4 regions of the Pseudomonas sp. DC1.2 genome follow, and region 2 is predicted to be linked to each of the others. Evidence: predicted binding sites of a transcription regulator. Region 2 holds the regulator's gene; each other region holds the start of a gene.
The links. The regulator sigma-54, encoded in region 2, starts transcription at its own class of promoters, with help from an activator protein. The targets are predictions, from matches to a motif close to ANTGGCATNNANNTTGCTNT.
Positions count from the first base shown of each region.

Region 1: glnA (glutamate--ammonia ligase) is a predicted target of sigma-54. The motif match lies at 2,949-2,968, and genes of this name have one in related genera.
Region 3: RHM68_RS09080 (CmpA/NrtA family ABC transporter substrate-binding protein) is a predicted target of sigma-54. The motif match lies at 1,802-1,821, and genes of this name have one in related genera.
Region 4: RHM68_RS08755 (circularly permuted type 2 ATP-grasp protein) is a predicted target of sigma-54. The motif match lies at 1,721-1,740, and genes of this name have one in related genera.

Region 1 covers NZ_CP133782.1:248,922-254,574, forward strand. Annotated here, with positions in the region: gene RHM68_RS01185 (DUF4124 domain-containing protein) at 1-495, opposite strand, end outside; gene RHM68_RS01190 (hypothetical protein) at 689-1,279, opposite strand; gene glnA (glutamate--ammonia ligase) at 1,447-2,853, opposite strand; gene thiI (tRNA uracil 4-sulfurtransferase ThiI) at 3,183-4,637, shown strand; gene typA (translational GTPase TypA) at 4,777-5,653, shown strand, end outside.
Region 2 covers NZ_CP133782.1:933,781-939,433, forward strand. Annotated here, with positions in the region: gene RHM68_RS04055 (superoxide dismutase) at 1-1, shown strand, start outside; gene RHM68_RS04065 (HPr family phosphocarrier protein) at 294-566, opposite strand; gene rapZ (RNase adapter RapZ) at 582-1,439, opposite strand; gene ptsN (PTS IIA-like nitrogen regulatory protein PtsN) at 1,442-1,906, opposite strand; gene hpf (ribosome hibernation-promoting factor, HPF/YfiA family) at 1,919-2,227, opposite strand; gene RHM68_RS04085 (RNA polymerase factor sigma-54) at 2,301-3,794, opposite strand; gene lptB (LPS export ABC transporter ATP-binding protein) at 4,058-4,783, opposite strand; gene lptA (lipopolysaccharide transport periplasmic protein LptA) at 4,783-5,316, opposite strand; gene lptC (LPS export ABC transporter periplasmic protein LptC) at 5,303-5,653, opposite strand, start outside.
Region 3 covers NZ_CP133782.1:1,986,900-1,992,552, reverse strand. Annotated here, with positions in the region: gene rmf (ribosome modulation factor) at 311-526, shown strand; gene RHM68_RS09085 (quinone-dependent dihydroorotate dehydrogenase) at 690-1,709, opposite strand; gene RHM68_RS09080 (CmpA/NrtA family ABC transporter substrate-binding protein) at 1,940-3,151, shown strand; gene RHM68_RS09075 (ANTAR domain-containing response regulator) at 3,167-3,742, shown strand; gene RHM68_RS09070 (nitrate/nitrite transporter) at 4,033-5,244, shown strand; gene RHM68_RS09065 (bifunctional protein-serine/threonine kinase/phosphatase) at 5,252-5,653, shown strand, end outside.
Region 4 covers NZ_CP133782.1:1,908,849-1,914,501, reverse strand. Annotated here, with positions in the region: gene RHM68_RS08760 (alpha-E domain-containing protein) at 1-267, opposite strand, end outside; gene RHM68_RS08755 (circularly permuted type 2 ATP-grasp protein) at 280-1,689, opposite strand; gene RHM68_RS08750 (ribonuclease E inhibitor RraB) at 2,085-2,426, opposite strand; gene RHM68_RS08745 (hypothetical protein) at 2,641-2,874, opposite strand; gene speE (polyamine aminopropyltransferase) at 3,032-3,907, opposite strand; gene RHM68_RS08735 (PLDc N-terminal domain-containing protein) at 4,171-4,362, opposite strand; gene RHM68_RS08730 (hypothetical protein) at 4,434-4,964, opposite strand; gene RHM68_RS08725 (ankyrin repeat domain-containing protein) at 5,109-5,627, opposite strand.

The DNA of each region.
Region 1 (5,653 bases), 680 kb from region 2:
CACGGTGAGTGCCACGCTCGGGCTTTGTTGCACGACGTTGTTCCCGTCGATTACTTGCACCGCGAGACTGTGGTCGCCGCGATCAATATTCACCAGTTGCAGGATCGGCACGTTGCTCGGTTGGCCGTAAGGCTGGTTGTCCAGCAAGAGCCTGAGTAGATGCGGGGCCTGCAGCCGCGGTTTGATCAGGACGCTGACGGTGAAGGTGCCGTTGTTGGCACGCAGGGCTTCTTCGGTGGGCAGTCCGGTCAGTTCCAGCACCTCGTAGGCGCTGCGCGGCTGCTGGCTGCTGCTGGTGGCTGTGGGCGAGGCTGGTGGGCGGGCCGGCTGGTGCTCAACGCTGTTAAGCGGCGGCAATTCCACCGGCTGCGCTTTGACGCCATCGGGCGGCTGGTTGCTGTAGGCGGTGTTGCCTGAGGCATCGGTGTACTTGTAGATCTGCGCGGCAGCGGGCAGGGCGACCAACAGCAACATCAATAGAAAACCACGACCCATAAATTCAACCAGAAACGAAAGCGTTGGGTTGCAGCATAGGCCACGGCGGAGGGCTTGGCATCGGTTGCTTACATTCCGTTATTCAAATCGTCGGCGTCGCTTTCGCCCGCAGGCTCGACGCGCGGCGCCTGAGTGAGCCGTTATGAGACTGTCTTTAGGCATCAAGAACTAAGGCAGCCTGTGCGGCTGGCGCCTATTTCGCGCCGTTCAGGCAGGGCGCTAACACTTCGCGCAAACCGCTGGCCTCGGTAGGCAAAATAAATTTGGCAATCAGTGGCTTGTCGCCTTTTTGTGTTGAGGGCACTGTCAACGTGACGAGCTGGCCGATGGCAGCCTTCGTCAGCCAAAAGCGCAACTCGCTTTTGCTGGCGCTCATCGCGAATTCGAACACCCAGCCATCGTCTTGCAGGCGCCTTACTGAGCCAAAGCCACTTATCCGGTAGTCGATGTGGGCGCGCCTGGCGGTGCTCATGCGCAGCGGGCCGTGCAGGGTTGCGTTCGGACCTTCATAGGCGTCGGCGTTGAAGCCCAATCGCTGCGTAGGGATTATCAATGAGAGATGGGCGTGGCAGCCGACCTGCAAAAGCGCTTGGCTGGTCTTGCTTCCATAGGACGCTTTGCCGTCGAGAAGTGCCATTTGATAAGGGTTTTCGGCGTCAGGTTTTTCTACCTGCCAGTGCATCAGCGAGGTCACGGAGCCCAAGCTGTCGGCCATTGCGCAAGCCGGTGTCAGCATCCCCGCGAGCAGCGTGAGCGAGCAAAGTAAGGCGTGCCCGGATTTCATCGATGGCGCCTCGCAAAAACCGTGACAGTAGACGATGTTTTCTTGAGCGGCTTGCTCAATTGATATCAAGAGAATGCCAAACCTTCGGTCTCTACTCGTCGCCCACAAAAAAGGCCTCCCGAAGGAGGCCTCATTTTTGTCACGCCGCTTGCGCAGGCGCTACCGGATCAGCAGCTGTAGTACAGCTCGTATTCCAGTGGGTGTACGAAGGTGCGGACCTTGATTTCTTCTTCGCTTTTCAGAGCGATGTAAGCGTCGATGAAGTCATCGGAGAACACGCCGCCTTTAGTCAGGAACGCGCGACCTTTGTCCAGCTCTTCCAGGGCTTCTTTCAGGCTGCCGCACACTTGTGGGATCTCTTTCGCCTCTTCAGGCGGCAGGTCATACAGGTTTTTGTCAGCTGCGTCGCCAGGGTGGATCTTGTTCTGGATGCCGTCCAGGCCAGCCATTACCAAGGCTGCGAAGGCCAGGTACGGGTTAGCCGCTGGATCCGGGAAGCGTGCTTCGATACGGCGAGCGCGAGGGCTGGACACGTAAGGAATACGGATCGAGGCGGAACGGTTGCGAGCCGAGTAGGCCAGCATGACCGGTGCTTCGAAACCTGGGACCAGACGCTTGTAGGAGTTGGTCGACGGGTTGGTAAAGCCGTTCAGCGCCTTGCCGTGCTTGATGATGCCGCCGATGAAGTACAGGGCGGTATCGGACAGGCCGGCATAGCCTTCGCCAGCGAAGGTGTTTTTGCCATCTTTGGCGATGGACAGGTGAACGTGCATACCCGAACCGTTGTCGCCGTACAGCGGCTTAGGCATGAAGGTCGCGGTGCGACCGTAGGCATCAGCAACGTTGTGGACGCAGTATTTCAGGGTCTGAACTTCGTCAGCCTTAGCGACCAGGGTGTTGAACTTCACACCGATTTCGTTCTGACCGGCAGTGGCCACTTCGTGGTGGTGAACTTCGATGACCAGGCCCATCTCTTCCATGGCGTTGCACATGGAGGTACGGATTTCGTGGTCATGGTCGAATGGCGGAACAGGGAAGTAGCCGCCTTTGACGCCTGGACGGTGGCCTTTGTTGCCGCCTTCGATGTCCTGGTCGGACATCCAGGAACCCTGTTCGGAGTAGATTTTGAACATCGAGCCGGAGATGTCGGACTTGAACTTCACCGAATCAAAGATGAAGAACTCTGGCTCTGGACCGACGAACACGGTGTCGCCGATACCGGTGGACTTCAGGTATTCCTCGGCACGTTTGGCGATGGCGCGTGGGTCGCGGTCATAGCCTTGCATGGTCGACGGCTCGATCACGTCGCAGACGATGATCAGCGTAGTGTCTTCGGTGAATGGGTCGAGGACGGCAGTGCTGTCGTCCGGCATCAGGATCATGTCGGAAGCTTCGATGCCTTTCCAGCCAGCGATGGAGGAACCGTCGAACATTTTGCCTTCTTCGAAGAAAGCATCATCCAGCGCATCGCGAGCCGGCATGGTCACGTGGTGCTGAGTGCCTTTGGTGTCCGTGAAGCGCAGATCAATCCACTTGACGTCATGATCTTTGATGAGTTGAACCGACTTCGACATAGTGTCCTCCGGGTGGCTTCGGGCGGGTATTGGATGCCCTTAGAATTTGGGTGATGCCGGCGCGAATACTCTGCCATGGCAACCTGCCTCACAAGGGAGCAAATTGCATGCCAGTGCCCCACCATGGGTTTTTTGCCCCAATATCACGCTTATAAAGGCATGAGGTGTCGCAAAACTGAAAATCACGCTCTTAAATGTAGCGCTCAAATCTCGGAATGACCTGTTTTGGTGCGCGAAAAACCATCTGCACATAAACTGGTCAAACCTTGAGCAATTTCCGCTATAATCCGCGCCCCCCTTTTTCGGCTGGCCCTCTGCGCGCTGTTTTCATGAAACTAATCGTAAAAGTCTTCCCCGAGATCACCATCAAGAGCCGCCCGGTACGGATGCGTTTCATCCGCCAATTGGCTAAAAACATCCGTGCCGTGCTCCGCGATCTGGACCCGGCTGTGGTGGTGAACGGCGTGTGGGACAACCTCGAGCTGGAAACCCGCATCAGTGAGCCCAAAGCGCTGAAGGAGATGACTGAGCGCCTGAGTTGTATGCCAGGCATCGCGCATTTTCTGCAGGTAGATGAATACCCGTTGGGCGACTTCGACGACATCGTCGCCAAGTGCAAGCAGCACTACGGCGATGCATTGGCCGGGAAGGTTTTTTCGGTGCGCTGCAAGCGCGGCGGACACCACGACTTCTCATCCATGGATGTCGAAAAATACGTCGGCAGCCAGCTGCGTCGTCAGTGCGGCGCCGCCGGGATTTCCCTGAAAGAGCCAGAAATCGAAGTTCGCATGGAAATTCGCGACCAACGGTTGTACGTGATCCACAGCCAGCACAACAGCATCGGTGGTTATCCGCTAGGTGCCCTGGAGCAGACGCTGGTATTGATGTCAGGCGGCTTTGACTCGACAGTCGCCGCTTACCAGATCATGCGTCGCGGGCTTATGAGCCATTTCTGCTTCTTTAATCTGGGTGGACGTGCCCATGAACTGGGCGTCATGGAGGTCGCGCACTTCATCTGGAAGAAGTACGGCAGCTCCCAACGCGTGCTATTTGTCAGTGTGCCGTTCGAGGAAGTCTTGGGAGAAATTCTCGGGAAAGTCGATAACAGTCATATGGGTGTAGTTTTGAAGCGTATGATGTTGCGCGCTGCTTCCCGTATTGCCGATCGGCTGGACATCGATGCGCTGGTCACCGGCGAAGCGATTTCCCAGGTGTCGAGTCAGACCTTGCCGAACCTGTCTGTGATCGACTGCGTGACCGACAAGTTGGTCTTGCGCCCACTGATCGCCAGTCACAAGCAGGACATCATCGACCTGGCCTACGAAATCGGCACCGCCGATTTCGCCAAGCACATGCCGGAGTATTGCGGGATCATCTCGGTGAACCCCAAGACCCACGCCAAGCGCAACCGCGTGGAGTACGAAGAACAACAGTTCGACATGGCCGTCCTTGAGCGCGCGCTCGAGAACGCCAAACTGGTGCCGATCGATCGCGTGATCGACGAATTGGGCCAGGACTTGCAGATCGAAGAGGTCAGCGAAGCGCTGGCGGGTCAGATCGTCATCGACATCCGTCACCCGGATGCCGCTGAAGACGAGCCGCTGGTGCTGGCTGGCATTGAGGTAATGACGATGCCGTTTTATGCATTGAACGCTCGTTTCAAGGAACTGGACCCTACTCGCCAGTACCTGCTGTATTGCGACAAAGGCGTGATGAGTCGCCTGCATGCCCACCATTTGCTCAGTGAGGGGCATGCCAATGTGCGCGTTTATCGACCGAGCTAAGTGCCCGGGGCTGTTTGCCTGTGGCCTGCGTCACCGGCCCCCCGACGCCGCCGTCAAGCTGTAACGGCTTTGCCGGACTCTACTGTTAATCGCTGCCACGACCTGTCAGCACACCGAATCCTCTGATCGAGATACACAAGTGATCGAAAATCTACGCAACATCGCCATCATTGCTCACGTTGACCATGGTAAGACCACCCTGGTAGACAAACTCTTGCGTCAATCCGGCACCCTGGAGCGCAACGAGCTCAACGACGAGCGCGTGATGGACTCCAACGACCAGGAGAAAGAGCGCGGTATTACCATTTTGGCGAAAAACACCGCCATCAACTGGAACGGCTACCACATCAACATCGTGGACACCCCGGGCCACGCCGACTTCGGCGGCGAAGTTGAACGCGTAATGTCGATGGTTGACTCCGTTCTGCTGCTGGTTGACGCTCAAGACGGCCCTATGCCGCAAACCCGTTTTGTGACCAAGAAGGCGTTCGAAGCCGGCCTGCGTCCAATCGTGGTGATCAACAAGGTTGACCGTCCAGGCGCGCGTCCGGACTGGGTTCTGGACCAGATCTTCGACCTGTTCGACAACCTCGGTGCTACCGAAGAACAGCTGGACTTCAAAGTCGTCTACGCCTCGGCCCTGAACGGCATTGCCGGTCTGGAACACACCGACATGGCTGAAGACATGACTCCGCTGTACCAGGCCATCGTTGATCACGTTCCAGCTCCAAAAGTTGACCGTGACGGCCCGTTCCAGATGCAAATCTCGGCACTGGACTACAACAGCTTCCTGGGTGTTATCGGCGTTGGCCGTATCGCTCGTGGTCGCGTCAAGCCGAACACTCAGGTTGTGGCCATCGACGTTGACGGCAAGCGCCGCAACGGTCGTATCCTGAAGCTGATGGGTCACCACGGTCTGCACCGCATCGACGTTGACGAAGCAGCTGCCGGCGACATCGTCTGCATCAGCGGCTTCGACCAGCTGTTCATCTCCGACACTCTGTGCGACCCACTGA
Region 2 (5,653 bases):
AGTCATCCCCGCGACACTTCAAGGCTGACTATGAGCACTGAAATACGGAAGATCGGAGGCTGGCGAATGTTTCGTTATGCTTTCGGATCGCTGTTATGGCTGGCGGGTATGAGCGTGTTAGTGGCTCAAGGATTGGCGTGGCTGGATCTGTAACCAAGCCTGACGCGAGCCTTACAGGGCGTGGCAACTTGCACATTGGCCAAGGCACTGCCTGACGCCCGATTGCTTTTGCGCCTGGCAAATGGGTATGGCGAGGAGCTGCCTCTCGCCATAACAGTAATCAGGCTGAGGTGTTACTCGCCTTCGTCGAAGTAGTTGTTGATCAATGCCACCAAAGCGTCAAGCGCTTCCTGCTCCTGCTCGCCTTCGGTACTCAAGTGAATTTTGGTGCCCTTGCCCGCAGCGAGCATCATCATGGCCATGATGCTTTTACCGTCAACCATCGACTCCGGGGTGCGGCCCGCTCTGATCTGGCATGGGTACTGTCCTGCGACCCCAACGAATTTTGCTGATGCACGGGCATGCAGGCCCAGCTTGTTGATGATTTCAATTTCCAGAGCAGGCATCGCGGTGTGAATCCTTTAGCTGAGGTCGCGGTGGCGGACCTGGACGTTCTTCAGGGAATGTTGCAGGACCTGGCCGAGACGTTCGGTCAGATAGACAGAGCGGTGATGTCCGCCGGTGCAACCAATGGCGATGGTGACGTAAGCGCGGTTGCTCGCAGCAAAACGCGGCAGCCATTTCAGCAGGTAGGAGGAAATGTCCTGGAACATCTCTTCGACATCCGGTTGTGCAGCCAAGTAGTCGGCTACCGGTTGATCCAGTCCTGACTGATCCCGCAATTCTGGCTTCCAGTAAGGGTTTGGCAGGCAGCGCACATCGAACACTAAGTCGGCATCCACCGGCATCCCACGCTTGAATCCAAAAGACTCCACCAGGAAAGCGGTACCGGGTTCTGGCTGGTTAAGTAGGCGCAACTTGATGGTGTCGCGCAACTGGTACAGATTCAGGTTGGTGGTATTGATCTTGAGGTCGGCCAGGTCTGAGATGGGGCCCAGCAGTTGGGTTTCATCTTCAATCGCTTCTGCCAGCGAGCGATTGGCGCTGGTCAGCGGATGGCGACGACGGGTTTCCGAGAAGCGCTTGAGCAATGTTTCTTCGTCGGCGTCCAGATAAACAACATCGCACTGGATATGCCGGCTGCGGACTTCCTCGAGTAATTCGGGAAAGCGCGAAAGATGGCTGGGCAGGTTGCGTGCATCAATAGAAACAGCGACCAGCGGTTGCGCTAGCTCGGTATGAATCAATGCGCGTTCGGCCAACTCTGGTAACAGGCCTGCCGGCAGGTTGTCGATACAGTAGTAGCCGCTGTCCTCAAGGACATCGAGTGCGGTGCTTTTACCTGAGCCGGACCGGCCGCTGACAATGATCAAGCGCATGATTACTGACCGTTTTGCTCGTCCAGGACAACCTGATACAAGGCTTCGTTACTCGGGGCGCTACGCAGGCGATCACGAACTTCCTTGCGATCAAGCATGCTGGCGATCTGTCGAAGCAATTCAAGGTGCGCATCGGTGGCGGCTTGCGGTACCAGCAGTACAAACAGCAAATCAACCGGGGCGCCGTCAATAGCGTCGAAATCGATGGGAGCATCCAGGTGCATCAACGCACTGATGGGCGCTTCGCAGCCTTTGAGGCGGCAGTGGGGGATGGCGATACCGTTGCCAAAACCCGTGGAGCCGAGTTTTTCACGGGCAACCAAGCTCTCGAAGACATCCTGCATGGCCAGATCCGGCACTTCGCGGGCGATCAGGTTGGCAATTTGTTCGAGTACTTTCTTTTTACTGCCGCCCGGCACGTTCACAAGGGAACGGCCGGGGGTCAGGATGTTTTCAAGTCGGATCATGGGTAGGGAGTGTTAACGACCGGTTGCGCCCTGAAGCAGGCTTTGGGTCTTTTCCTTATGCTTTTTAAGTTGGCGATCCAGCTTGTCGGTCAGCAGGTCAATGGCCGCATACATGTCTGAATGCTCGGCATTGGCGACCACTTCTCCGCCGGGGATATGCAAGGTGGCTTCGATTTTCTGCTTCAGCTTCTCGACGTTCATCGTGACTTGCACATTGGTGATTTTGTCGAAATGCCCCTCAAGCCTTTTGAGTTTTTCGCCTATGTAGGCGCGCAGGGGCTCTGTCACTTCCAGCTGGTGTCCACTGATATTGACTTGCATACAGCTTCTCCTTCGTTGCCAGTGCATAAAGCGGCAGGTAGAAATACCTGCCACTGGAACGCTGTGCTGTGGCTTACATCAACCGCTTGCGTTCGCTCGAAGGCGCGATCCCTAGGGACTCACGGTACTTGGCGACGGTGCGGCGAGCCACCTGAATGCCTTGTGCCTCCAGTAAACCAGCGATCTTGCTGTCACTCAACGGCTTTTTCTGATTTTCCGCGGCAACCAGTTTTTTGATGATCGCGCGGATTGCCGTGGACGAGCATTCACCGCCTTCGGAGGTGCTGACGTGGCTGGAGAAAAAGTATTTCAACTCATATATGCCCCGTGGGGTATGCATGAATTTCTGCGTGGTTACCCGTGAAATCGTTGATTCGTGCATCCCCACCGCTTCGGCGATGTCATGCAGTACCAGCGGTTTCATGGCCTCGTCACCGTACTCCAGGAAGCCTCGCTGATGCTCGACGATCTGGGTGGCTACTTTCATCAGGGTTTCGTTGCGGCTCTGAAGGCTCTTGATGAACCAGCGGGCTTCTTGCAACTGATTACGCATGAACGTGTTATCGGCGCTGGTGTCCGCGCGACGCACGAAACCTGCGTACTGGGCGTTGACCCGCAGGCGTGGCACCGACTCCTGGTTCAGCTCTACCAGCCAGCGTTCGTTATCTTTACGCACGATGACGTCGGGCACCACGTATTCGGCTTCGCTGGACTCTATCTGTGAGCCTGGGCGTGGATTGAGGCTTTGGACCAGTTCGATGACCTGCCGCAGCTCATCTTCCTTGAGTTTCATGCGCCGCATGAGCTGGCTGTAGTCGCGGCTGCCGAGCAAATCTATGTAATCACTGACCAGGCGTTTGGCTTCAGCCAGCCAAGGCGTCTTGGCGGGCAGTTGGCGCAATTGCAGCAGCAGGCATTCGCCCAGGTTCCGGGCACCGATACCAGCAGGTTCGAATTGCTGGATGCGGTGCAGGACGGCTTCGATTTCGTCCAGTTCGATATCCAGTTCCGGGTCGAAGGCTTCGAGGATTTCATCGAGCGTTTCGTCCAGGTAGCCCTGATTGTTGATGCAGTCGATCAGGGTGACGGCGATCAAGCGATCAGTGTCGGACATCGGTGCAAGATTCAATTGCCACAGCAGGTGGCTTTGCAGGCTTTCACCGACCGATGTGCGGGTGGTGAAATCCCACTCGTCGTCATCGTTGCTCGGCAGGCTGCTGGCGCTAGTCTGGTAGACGTCATCCCAGGCCGTGTCGACAGGCAGTTCGTTGGGGATGCGTTCGTTCCAGTCGCCTTCCTCAAGGTTATCCACCGTTGGGGCGGATTCCTGGTAAGAGGGTTCCTGAACGTCGGCGTTGGGTTTCTGCTCGGCGCTGTCGGCCAACGGGTCGGTGTTATCGAAGTCGTCGCCTTCTTCCTGGCGTTCGAGCATCGGATTGGACTCCAAGGCCTCCTGGATTTCCTGTTGCAGGTCCAAGGTCGACAATTGGAGCAGGCGGATAGCCTGTTGCAGCTGCGGTGTCATCGTCAGCTGCTGGCCCATTCTCAAGACTAGCGATGGTTTCATGGCAGGGGCTTAACACCTTATTCGCCGGCGCACATGCGCCATCCACTACAGGGCGCCGGAGCGCCAAACATAAGCAAATTATATGCCTGAAACTGAAGTGTTTGCCTAGAGCGCTGTAACAATAAAACCCCTAAGGCTTCACTGATACGCTTTTCTGGCCATCGGCTGAACACCTTTGGAGCTTCGTGTTTGCCGGGAGCGCTGTAGCAATAAAAAAACTTTATTGGAACGCACGCTCAGGCCATTGCCGGGCACCTCAGTGCTTACAGGCGGAACTCATGGCCTAGATAAACTTCTTTTACCAGCTCGTTGGCCAGGATGGTTGCAGAATCGCCTTCGGCGATCAGTTGTCCATCGTTGACGATGTAGGCTGTTTCGCAGATATCCAATGTTTCACGGACGTTGTGGTCGGTGATCAAGACGCCGATGCCCTTTGCCTTGAGGTGATGGATGATTTGCTTGATGTCGCCCACGGAGATCGGGTCAACGCCGGCGAAAGGTTCGTCCAGCAGGATGAATTTCGGTGCCGTGGCCAGTGCTCTTGCGATTTCCACGCGACGGCGCTCACCACCGGAAAGGCTCATGCCGAGGTTGTCGCGAATGTGGTTGATATGGAATTCCTGGAGCAGGCTTTCCAACTCTTGGCGCCGCCCGGCTTTGTCGAGTTCTTTTCGTGTCTCAAGAATCGCCATGATGTTGTCGGCCACCGACAGTTTGCGGAAGATCGACGCTTCTTGCGGGAGATAGCCGATACCGGCCTTTGCACGGCCGTGCATCGGTTGGTGGCTCACGTCGAGGTCGTCGATCAGTACGCGGCCCTGATCGGCCTGTACCAAGCCGACGATCATGTAGAAGCAGGTGGTCTTGCCCGCGCCATTGGGGCCGAGCAGGCCGACGATCTGTCCGCTGTCGATGGACAGGCTGACGTCGCGCACGACTTGCCGGCCCTTATAGCTCTTGGCCAGATGTTGGGCTTTGAGAGTTGCCATTACTGGGCCTTCTGCTTCGGCGGGATCACCATGTCGATCCGTTGGCGTGGCGTGGTGATTGGCGAGCCATTGGCGCGGCCTGCGGTAGCCACCTGTTTCACCGTGTCATAGACGATTTTCTCGCCTTCGGTGGTACTGCCGTCGTCGCTGATGACTTTGGCTTGGTCGATCAGCACGATGCGGTTTTGCTGGGCATGGTACTGAACGGTCTTGCCGTAGCCTTTAACTGGCTGCGGCGAGTCGGGCTTCTGCTTCTGCTCGAAATACGCGAGGTTGCCCACGGAGGTCACGACGTCGATTTCGCCGGCCGGCGTGCGAGTGATGGTCACGGTGTTGCCGGTGACCTTCATCGAGCCTTGGGTGATGATCACGTCACCTTTATAGGTGGCGATCCCTTGCTTGTCATCGAGCTGAGCATCGTCAGCCTGGATGCGGATCGGTTGCTGGCTATCGTTCGGCAGAGCCCAGGCGCTCACGCTTCCCAGTGCTGCGCCCAGACTGAGCAAAATAGGGAGGGTTTTAACGAGCCTCATACTGTCCTCTTACTTTCGATAGCAGGTGTATCCTGCTTTCTTTCAAATACGCTTTCATTCCCGTGCCAAATGACACCCCGCCAGCGCCGTCGATTCTAACGGGTTGCTCGGTCTGCGCATATTGCTGCTGTGGGAACACTGTCATACGGGTGCTGGTAATAATGGTGTCGCGGTTCTTTTCATCGGTGCGTGCAATGCGTACTGAGTCGATCAGTTCCACTTGCGTGCCGCCCGGGTTGACCTCGCCGCGCAAACTTTGCACGTGCCACGGAAACTCGGTGCCACGGAACATGTTCAGGTCGGGGTTGGTCAGCAGCGTTACATCGCTCGCTTTCAA
Region 3 (5,653 bases), 1.1 Mb from region 2:
GTCATTCTCGTTAAAGGATTAACCCCGCCAGACAGCGCGGGGCCGATCATACCGGGCTTTGACCAACAAACACGAGACAAACGGCTTGTTACTTATGGCCATAGCACCTTAATGGTTACGTCCTTATGACAAAACGATCATTCCCTCGATGTGACGCATTGGTTAGAACTCATCACAGGTTGACGCCGCAACGACGTCAACACCTTGGCTCGCGACGCCGGCAGCGAGCCGCCAACGGCAGAAGTTTTTCTGCCTGACCTCGCGAGAGGTCAACGCGACAAATACAGTCAACAAGTGAGGGAAACACCCTATGAGAAGACTTAAGCGTGATCCTTTGGAAAGAGCATTTTTGCGCGGATATCAATATGGCGTTGGTGGCAAATCCCGTGAGCTTTGCCCATTTACTCTACCGTCGGTACGCCAAGCCTGGATTAACGGCTGGCGAGAAGGACGTGGCGACAACTGGGACGGTATGACCGGCACTGCGGGAATCCATAGACTCAACGAACTTCACGCCGTCGGCTAATTAAAGGGAACATTCCGACACGACAATTTGACTACGCAACACATTAACCACGCACGTCCCATCCGGACGGCGGGCTTCGGCCCAGGGGCTCCTTCGAGGAGCCCTTTTTTATTTACAACGGGCCAACACTCAACCTTGAGCGACACACAACCGGACCGTGGAATCAGCGCAGGGCTGCTATCGCGTCGACCGACTCACGAATCAACGCCGGGCCCTTATAGATAAAGCCGGAATACAACTGCACCAGGCTCGCGCCCGCAGCGATTTTCTCAGCCGCGTGCTTGCCTTCGGTGATACCGCCCACGGCGATGATCGGTAAGCGACCGGCCAACTCCGCCGCCAGGACTTTCACGGTGTGAGTACTCTTGTCGCGAACCGGTGCGCCGGACAGACCGCCCGCCTCGTCACCATGTTCCATGCCTTCGACGCCGACACGGCTGAGCGTGGTGTTGGTGGCAATGACCCCGTCCATCCCGGTTTCGATCAACGCGAGTGCGACTTGAGCCGTCTCTTCGTCAGTCATGTCTGGAGCGATTTTGATCGCCAGCGGTACATGCCGGCCATGGCGCAGCGCCAGCTCTGCCCGGCGCTGCGCCAGATCAGCCAGCAGTTGCTTGAGCGAATCACCGAATTGCAGGCTGCGCAGGCCCGGCGTGTTGGGCGAGCTGACGTTGACCGTCACATAGCTGGCGTGGGCGTAGACCTTATCGAGGCAGATGAGATAGTCGTCGACCGCCCGCTCGACCGGTGTATCGAAGTTCTTGCCGATATTGATGCCCAGCACGCCTTTGTATTTAGCGGCCGCGACCCTGGCCAGCAAGTGATCGACGCCGAGATTGTTGAACCCCATGCGGTTGATGATCGCCTCGGCTTGCGGAAGACGGAAAATCCGTGGCTTCGGGTTGCCTGGCTGAGCACGCGGGGTAATGGTACCGATTTCGACAAAACCGAAACCCAGTTGTGCAAAACCATCGATGGCGGCGCCATTCTTGTCCAGGCCGGCTGCCAACCCTACCGGGTTCGGGAACTCCAGGCCCATGACGGTTACCGGTACTTTCGCCGGGGCCTTGCAAAGCAAGCCGTTGAGGCCCAAACGCCCGCCCGCGCCAATCAAGTCCAGGGACAGATCGTGGGAGGTTTCCGGGGAAAGTTTGAACAACAGCTGACGGGCCAGAGTGTACATGGGCAGGCTTGACTCGAATGACGGCGAAATGAGGCCGAGATTATAGCCGGGCAACGGCTCCACAGGCGAGGCGCACGCGCAAATCAACGGTCAATGGCATATGCCTTGCACCGGCATCGGTATCAGGACTCATGCCAACGGCGGAATGAGTCAAAGGACACTGGCGTCGTCACTCGGCTTTGCTCGCGCAGGGACCCGTGACGACGCTTTTTTTTGAAGGTGTGTATCCGATGAATGAAACCACAGCCGGCCCTCTGGCCTGGGTCAATGGCAGCGACGCCCCTGAAAAGTCTGCAATCAATGTAGGCTTCATCGCCCTGAGCGACTGCGCTTCGGTGGTGGTCGCGGCCACTCAGGGCTTCGCCCAACCCTATGGCTTGACCTTGAATCTCAAGCGCCAGTCGTCCTGGGCCAACCTGCGGGACAAACTGGTGAGCGGCGAGCTCGACGCCGCCCACAGCCTTTACGGCCTCATCTACGCGGTGCATTTGGGCATCGGCGGTATCGCACCGACCGACATGGCAGTGCTGATGGGCCTAAATCAGAACGGTCAGAGCATCAACCTCTCCCACGACTTACAGGCACTGGGCGTGACCAGTCCCGAAGCGCTGGACCGGCACGCGCACCAAAGTCGCGCAAAACTGACCTTCGCCCAGACGTTTCCCACCGGCACCCACGCCATGTGGTTGTATTACTGGCTCGCCAGCCAAGGTATTCACCCCTTGCAGGACGTCAACAGTGTGGTGGTCCCGCCGCCACAAATGATTGCTCACCTGCAAGCGGGACGTATTGACGGCTTCTGTGTCGGCGAGCCTTGGAGCGCCAGTGCAGTGCAACAGGATCTAGGGTTCACCCTGGCGACGACTCAAGCTATCTGGCCCGATCATCCGGAAAAAGTCCTCGGTTGCACTCGTGCATTCGTCGAGCAGTACCCCAACACCGCTCGGGCGCTGGTGATGGCTATTCTGGAAGCCAGTCGCTTCATTGAAGAAAGCCCCGAGAATCGCCGCAGCACCGCGCGCTTACTGACTGCCCCAGAGTATCTGGACGCACCGCTCGACTGCATCGAGCCACGGCTGCTCGGCGACTATGCCGACGGCCTCGGCAATCGCTGGCAAGATCCCCACGCCCTGCGTTTTCATGGTGGCGGCGAGGTCAATCTGCCGTATTTGTCCGACGGCATGTGGTTCATGACTCAGTTTCGTCGCTGGGGTTTACTGCGCGAGGACCCGGACTACCTCGGTGTCGCGCGCCAGGTTCAGCAACTGGAACTGTACCGCGACGCCGCCACCGCAGTCGGTGTGTCCGCCTGGGGTCAGGAAATGCGCAGCAGCCAGTTGATCGATGGCAAGATCTGGGACGGTTCAGACCCGGTCGGTTACGCCCGAAGCTTCAAGATGCACGCCATGCACGGCAGCTCGCCCCTTCTCGCCAGTCGCTGACAGGAGCCACCCAACATGTTGCGAATCCTGCTAATCAACGACACCGCAAAGAAGGTGGGTCGCCTGAAAGCGGCCCTGACTGAAGCCGGGTTCGAGGTGATCGACGAATCCGGCTTGACCATCGACCTGCCTGCACGCGTCGAAACGGTGCGCCCTGACGTCATTCTGATCGATACCGAGTCACCCAGCCGCGATGTGATGGAACAAGTGGTGCTGGTCAGCCGTGACCAGCCACGACCGATTGTGATGTTTACCGACGAGCACGACCCCGGCGTGATGCGTCAGGCGATCCAGTCCGGGGTCAGCGCCTACATCGTCGAAGGCATTCACGCACAACGCTTGCAGCCGATTCTCGACGTGGCCATGGCTCGTTTTGAAAGCGACCAGGCCCTGCGCGCCCAACTTCACGCTCGGGACCAGCAATTGGCGGAACGCAAACGCATCGAACTGGCAAAAGGGTTGTTGATGAAAATGAAAAAATGCGACGAGGAAGAGGCCTACACCTTGATGCGTCGCCAGGCCATGAGCCGGCAACAGAAGCTCATCCAGGTAGCGGAGCAGATTATTGCCATGAATGAACTGCTGGGCTAAAAGACGCCTTCGCGGGCGCACCTCGCTATGGGATTTCATAGCGAAGTGCGCCGGGCACTCACATTCATTCGGATGTGGCACAAATCTGGCTTAGCAATCCATACAGGTAACCAACGGCGGTTGCCCCACCTACGACAAAGACGTCGCTCACTTTATTCGCCCAAGGCGGATCCGGTAGCGACGTTTTTTCGTTTTGGCCCCACAGCCCGGGGCCGGTGGTGCGGCCGTTGCGGCGCCCCACCTGCTAGCTAATGACTCCTTCTCGAGACTCCCAACAGCTGAGGTGCGCGATGAATTCAACCTTCTGGAAATCCGGTCATACCCCGACATTATTCGCGGCTTTCCTCTACTTCGACCTGAGTTTCATGGTCTGGTATTTGCTGGGTCCACTGGCCGTGCAGATCGCCGCTGACCTGCACCTGACCACCCAACAGCGTGGACTGGTGGTAGCCACGCCGATCCTGGCCGGGGCGGTGCTGCGCTTTGTGATGGGCGTGCTGGCTGACCGCCTGTCGCCGAAAACCGCAGGGCTGATCGGTCAGGTGATCGTCATCTGCGCGCTGTTCGGTGCCTGGAAGCTGGGTATCCATAGCTACGAGCAAGCGCTGCTACTGGGCCTGTTCCTCGGCATGGCTGGCGCGTCCTTTGCCGTCGCCCTGCCACTGGCGTCGCAATGGTATCCGCCGCAACATCAAGGCAAGGCCCTGGGCATCGCGGGTGCTGGAAACTCTGGCACCGTGCTAGCAGCGCTGATCGCGCCGGTGCTGGCTGCCGCGTTCGGCTGGAGCAATGTGTTCGGCTTCGCCCTGATCCCGCTGATCCTGACCCTGATCATTTTCGCCTGGCTGGCCAAAAATGCGCCTGAGCGGCCAAAAGCCAAGGCGATGGCCGACTACTTTAAAGCCCTGGGTGACCGCGACAGCTGGTGGTTCATGTTTTTCTACAGCGTGACCTTCGGTGGCTTCATCGGCCTGGCAAGCGCGCTGCCTGGTTACTTCAACGACCAATACGGCTTGAGCCCGGTCACAGCCGGCTACTACACGGCCGCCTGCGTGTTCGGTGGCAGTTTGATGCGGCCGTTGGGCGGTGCGTTGGCGGATCGCTTTGGCGGCATTCGTACCCTCTTGGCGATGTACACGGTGGCCGCGATCTGTATCGCTGCGGTGGGATTCAACTTGCCGAGTTCCTACGCTGCATTGGCGCTTTTCGTCTGCACCATGCTCGGATTGGGTGCGGGTAACGGTGCAGTTTTCCAGTTAGTCCCACAGCGTTTTCGCCGGGAAATCGGCGTAATGACCGGACTGATCGGCATGGCCGGTGGCATCGGCGGCTTCGCCCTTGCAGCAGGAATGGGCGCGATCAAGCAAAGCACCGGCAGCTATCAACTGGCCTTGTGGTTGTTTGCCAGCCTCGGCGTGATTGCCTGGTTCGGTCTGCACGGGGTGAAACGTCGCTGGAGAACAACCTGGGGCTCGGCCGCAGTGACGGCGGCGCGGGTCTGACACGCCCATGAGTCTGCAACTGAGCTTTGCCCAGGCCAGCGCCATTGGTCCGCGTGAAGAAAATCAAGACGCGATGCGACTGGTCACACCTGCACCCGCGTTGGCGGCGAGCAAGGGTTACCTGTTCGCCATCGCCGACGGTGTCAGCCAATGCGCGGATGGTGGCCTGGCGGCGCGTTCGACCTTGCAGGCCCTGGCACTGGATTACTACGCTACGCCGCAAACCTGGGGCGTGGCGCAGGCTCTGGATCGTTTGCTATTGGCACAGAATCGCTGGCTGCAAGCCAATGGGGGTGGGCAGCCGCTGCTGACCACTGTCAGCGCATTGGTCATAAGGGGTAAGCGTTTTACCCTGGCCCATGTCGGCGATTGCCGGGTTTATCGCTGGCACGCCGACCAGTTACAGCGG
Region 4 (5,653 bases), 980 kb from region 2:
ACAACTGTAGATGCTCGCCGGGTTCGCAGCATCCAGGGCGAAAAAATGCAGCAGCCGTTCGGCGTGCAACTCTCCGTGACGTTCCAGGTAGTCGTCCAGCGTGCCCGTGATCAGCAAGGGCATGGCGAGTTCGTGCAGGCCATCACCTCGGCCGTCTTGCGGCATCAGTGACAGCGAATAACTGATGTCGAGCATACGTGCGAGGTTTTCCGCCCGCTCCAGGTAACGCGACATCCAATACAAATCCGAGGCAGTTCTACTTAACATGGCAGGCTTCCTTCAATCCTCGACCACCCAGGTGTCCTTGGTTCCGCCGCCCTGGGAGGAGTTCACCACCAGGGAGCCTTCGCGCAAGGCAACACGGGTCAAACCGCCCGGTACAACCCGGGTTTCGCGGCCAGACAATACAAACGGACGCAGGTCGATGTGGCGTGGTGCGATGCCGTTTTCGACAAAAGTCGGACAGGTCGACAGGGACAACGTCGGTTGCGCGATGTACGCATGAGGCTTGGCCTTGATGCGCGCACGGAACGATTCGATTTCCGCCGCAGTCGCCGCGGGCCCCACCAACATCCCGTAACCGCCGGAGCCCTGCGTTTCCTTGACCACCAGATCTGGAAGATTCGCCAGAACGTGGGAAAGTTCAGAAGGATTACGGCACTGCCACGTCGGTACGTTCTTCAGGATCGGCTCTTCATCCAGGTAAAAACGGATCATGTCCGTCACGAATGGGTAAACCGATTTGTCGTCCGCCACGCCGGTGCCGATGGCATTCGCCAGCACGACGTTGCCGGTGCGGTAGGACGAAAGCAGTCCGGGCACGCCGAGCATCGAATCGGGGTTGAACGCCAACGGGTCAAGGAACGCGTCGTCGAGACGACGGTAAATCACATCGACGGCTTTGGGACCATCCGTGGTGCGCATGAACACCTTGTCGTCACGTACAAACAGATCTGCGCCCTCGACCAGTTCAACACCCATTTCCCGAGCCAAAAAAGCGTGCTCGAAAAACGCGCTGTTGAAGCGACCCGGCGTCAGTACCACCACACTGGGGTCATCGATTGGGCTGGAGCTTTTCAGGGTATCGAGTAACAGGTTCGGGTAATGGTCGATAGGGGCAATACGCTGGGCCGAGAACAACTCTGGGAACAAACGCATCATCATTTTGCGGTCTTCGAGCATGTAGCTCACGCCACTGGGTGTACGAAGATTGTCTTCAAGCACGTAGTACGTACCGTCGCCATCACGCACCAAATCAACGCCTGATATATGGGAATAAATATCGCGGTGCAGATCCAGCCCTTGCATGGCCAACTGGTACTGCTCGTTAGCCAGCACTTGTTCGGCCGGAATGATGCCGGCCTTGATGATTCGCTGTTCGTGGTAAAGGTCGGCGAGAAACATGTTCAACGCCTTGACCCGCTGGATACAGCCACGCTCAACGATCCGCCATTCACTAGCGGGGATACTGCGAGGAATGGTGTCGAACGGAATCAGACGCTCCGTCCCTTGCTCATCACCGTAGAGCGTGAACGTAATCCCGGCGCGATGAAACAACAGATCGGCCTCGCGTCGCCGTTGTGCCAAAAGCTCGTCAGGCGTTTCAGCCAGCCAACGGGCAAACTCCCGATAATGCGGGCGGACCAGCCCGCCAGCATCGTACATCTCATCAAAATAGGTGCGGATCATGCCGTACTCCTTGTCACCCGGACATTTAAGCTTCGCAAGGCCCGTGCCATCGGCATAAACGCTTTAATTTCAATAAGTTGGATAACTACACCGCGCGCACCGCACCAAACCTGTGCGGTAAATGCCCCAACCTGATTGTCCCCGCCTCATTGCGAAGCAATGCTGTCGCCTATCACCAGCATAGTCAGAGTTGATTTCACTGCTTGGTCTGCGATGCGGATAATCCGCCCATTCGCTGAAAAACTTACCGAACTTCCCTTTAGCCGCCTGCTCAGGCGGTTTTTTTTGCCTCGAATTCTTGTTTCAAGGTTTTTCCGAAGGAATGTTCTGACGCACCACAAACGAAAACGGCCAACCCGTAGGCCAGCCGCTGCTGATTGTTATCACTCATAGTGTTATGCGAGTAGCCCTCGTACCTCCTGTTTGACGCCCCATCCTTCAATGATGCCGCCCAGTGGCTCAACCACCGCCTCAAAGTCCTGCTCAAAATCGCCGATGCCACCATACGTCGCGTACATCACCTTACTCAGTTCCAGATACCAAGCGCCGTCGTCACGCACGCTGATCTGAGCATTTAACGACTCACCGCGAAAATGACCTGCGGCCCTGCGCGCCCGCTCCTCGTCGGGGAAAATGGCGTAGAACTCAATGGGATGAAATCGTGAAAAATCGAAACCGCCTTCCTTCATGCGGCGCAGTACGGTGGTGCTGATGTCTTCTTGATAGGCTGTGCTCATGAAACGTCCCCCTCAAATTGATGGATAGACTTTCCGTATTCCCTGCGCCCACAACCGAATGATGAGGGCAAAACGGCAAGCAATTTGCCGATGGGAAACAAGCATGTAGCTGACAAGACCAGACCTTAGCGATTCATTCGCTGATCTCGCTTGCAGAGTAGCCCCAAGAGAGAGCTGCTGCCAAGGCCTGGTTGCGAAGGTGACAATTTGACGATCAGATCGGAGTAATACCGAGAATCTGGATGCTGTTCTGGAACTTCAGACTTTTGACGGTCGGGTCTTCCGTTCTGCCATCCAGGTCATTGAGATCCAGCTCGGCAGCCACAGGCAAACGCCGGGCACGAATAAGTTTAGCCGCTTGCTCGTTGTTCGGGCACTCGTCGCTCTCGAACAGCTCATCAACCTGTTCACCGTGATCGTCAACGAAAGTGACTTTCCACTTTTGCATCAGTGCCTCCTCGATAAAACCCTTAAATGGGCTTACATCATCTCGACCGTTTGCGCAGGCCAATCGTTCCAACACGTCATACGGGCGGAATGAAAAAGGGCCGTTGCAAGCGTGTTTTCACACACTCGCGACGGCCCCTTCCTACTCAATCGCTTGTTCAGTCGTTGCTGGGTTTGTTGATCGCTTGCAGCACGTACTGCGGCATGGCGAAGGCGCCAATGTGGATTTCCGGATTGTAGTAGCGAGTGACAATGCCGCTGCCGGCAAAGCGCTGTTGCAACGTCTCACGGGACAATTTGCGATAGGCGGTATTGGTCGCACCCCAGGCGAAGGTCATGGCGCCACCGATGTAGGTCGGCACCGCCGCCTGATAGAAATGCCAGTCTGGGAACAGACTGCGCAGACGACCGGCAGTGGTTTGTACTTCGCTGAGTTGCATGAACGGCGTACCGTTCTGGGTCACCAGAATGCCGCCTTCGTTCAAGCAGCGGTGGCAGGCCTGGTAAAAGTTTTCGGAGAACAGCACCTCGCCCGGGCCGATCGGGTCGGTGGAGTCGGAAATGATCACGTCAAATTTTTCGGTGGTGGTGGCCACGAAGCGCATGCCATCGTCGATCACCAGGTTCAAGCGTGGATCGTCGTATGCGCCCTTGGAGTGATTCGGCAGGAACTGTTTGCACATATCGACCACGGTGCCGTCGATCTCGACCATGGTGATGTGTTCGACACTCCCGTGCTTCGCCACCTCACGCAGCATGCCGCCATCGCCACCACCGATGATCAACACACGCTTAGCCGTGCCGTGGGCCAGGATCGGCACATGGGTAAGCATTTCGTGGTAGATGAATTCGTCGGCTTCAGTGGTCTGAATCACGCCGTCCAGCGCCATCACCCGCCCCATGCGCGGGTTTTCGAAAATGACCAGGTGCTGGTGTTCGGTGCGCACTTCGTGCAGCAGTTTTTCCATGCGAAAACGCTGGCCGTAGCCTTCGTAGAGGGTTTCCAGGTATTCGCTGGTTTGGGTAGTGCTCATGGGAAGTGCTCCGATGAATGCGGGAGGCAACGGACGGTTACCCGCCCATGATGGCCAATCGAACGGTTCGATTGTCCGGGAAAGGCGCGCATTCTACGTCGCGGAACATGACAGGTCGAACGTCACATGATCACCCAGCACCGACCAGTGAGCGCGGACTTTGCCCACGACATGAGCGCGGCGCTGCAGTGCCCCCCACCGCGACGCCTGAATCACGGGCAAACCCAGCACCTAAGCGCTAGGCATGACCGACGCAGACTGAATCAAATTCGCACATTACCGCGAGGACCGGCGATGGCCCAAATGATCAAACCCAACACCGGCAGCAAGATGATCAACAGCACCCAAAGGATTTTCATCCCGGTTTCGGCGCCACTTTTCAACACGTTGATGATCGCCCAGATATCCAGGGCAAGAATGATCAGGCCGATCAGGCCATTGAACGTAGAACCCATGGTGTCGCTCCCAAGATAGTGATTTCCACTCTTAGGATAGTAGGCCTTGGCAAGGGTTCCGTTTTATTACATTAAACGTGGATTGCCACTTTCAGCGCTTCCAGGGAAGGCGCGGCGGCTATACCGACATGGGCGCATAACTCAAGCACACGCGGCACGTCGTTGCCAAACACCAGCACGACTTGCAGCTCATCATCGAGCAGTTGGCTGAAGTTCATCAGCACATAACCGCCATTGTCCTTGTTCATGCTGCCCATCTGCACCTGGATGCGATTGAGCGCTGTCAGGGATTCGGTCTTGGCCAGTTGCTTGGGCTTGATATTGAAATCAACGCTGGGACCGAAAGAGGCGACGAGCTGGGCGAACAGGTCCATGTAGGTATCGGCTTGAAATAGCACGGTTTCCGGCAGGCTGCCGACGACGATCCACTCACCCAGCGGGATCGGGAAGCTATCGTCGTAGTTGATGTCCGGATTAGCCGTCAGAAAAGCCTCGGGATCAGCGTAGGCTTGGGCCGCTTCATCAGCCACTTTCTGGATTTCGTCATCGCTCATGCACCCAGAGCTGATTTTGCTGATGAGTTCGACGAGTGCGGCTTTCATGGGGCGTGATCCTGTAACGAGGGGATTTTTAAGGCGCGAAGAATAGCGCATAAGGGCGCGATTGCGGACCCCGGCATCAAGCGGTGGCAAGGAAGATGGGGGCCCGCGCCACAGCGATATCACGCGCTCTTGAATGGCTCGATATCAGCCAATCAGTTTCTGCAATTGCGCCGTGGTATCGACAGCGCCCATGGTCTTAGCGGCGTCCAGCGCAGACACACCGTTGGCGTCCTTGGCTTTCGGATCGGCGCCCTTGCTGATGAGGTAGTCGACAATTTCAACGCGGTTGAACATTGCCGCCATCATTAACGCCGTGCGACCGTCGAACGACGAACCTTCCACTTGAGCGCCACCCTCGACCAACGCCGTGACCACGGCCAGATCGCCCTTGAACGCAGCGCCGGCAATCGGGCTCTGACCGTTATCGTTGCGAATTTCCGGGTCAGCCTTGTGCTCCAGCAGCACTTTCACCGTTTCCACATGGCCGTGATAAGCGGCGAGCATCAGCAAGGTATCGCCCTTGTGGTTACGCAGATTAGGCGGCAGGCCCTTAGTCAGCAGCGCTGCCATCATGGCCGCATCACCCTCGCGAGCTTTGTTGAATACCTGTTCGGCGAATTCAGCAGCTTCTTCGGGGCTCATCTGGCGGCTCTGGTCTGACATGGGCAACTCCACTTTCGGTCAATCGG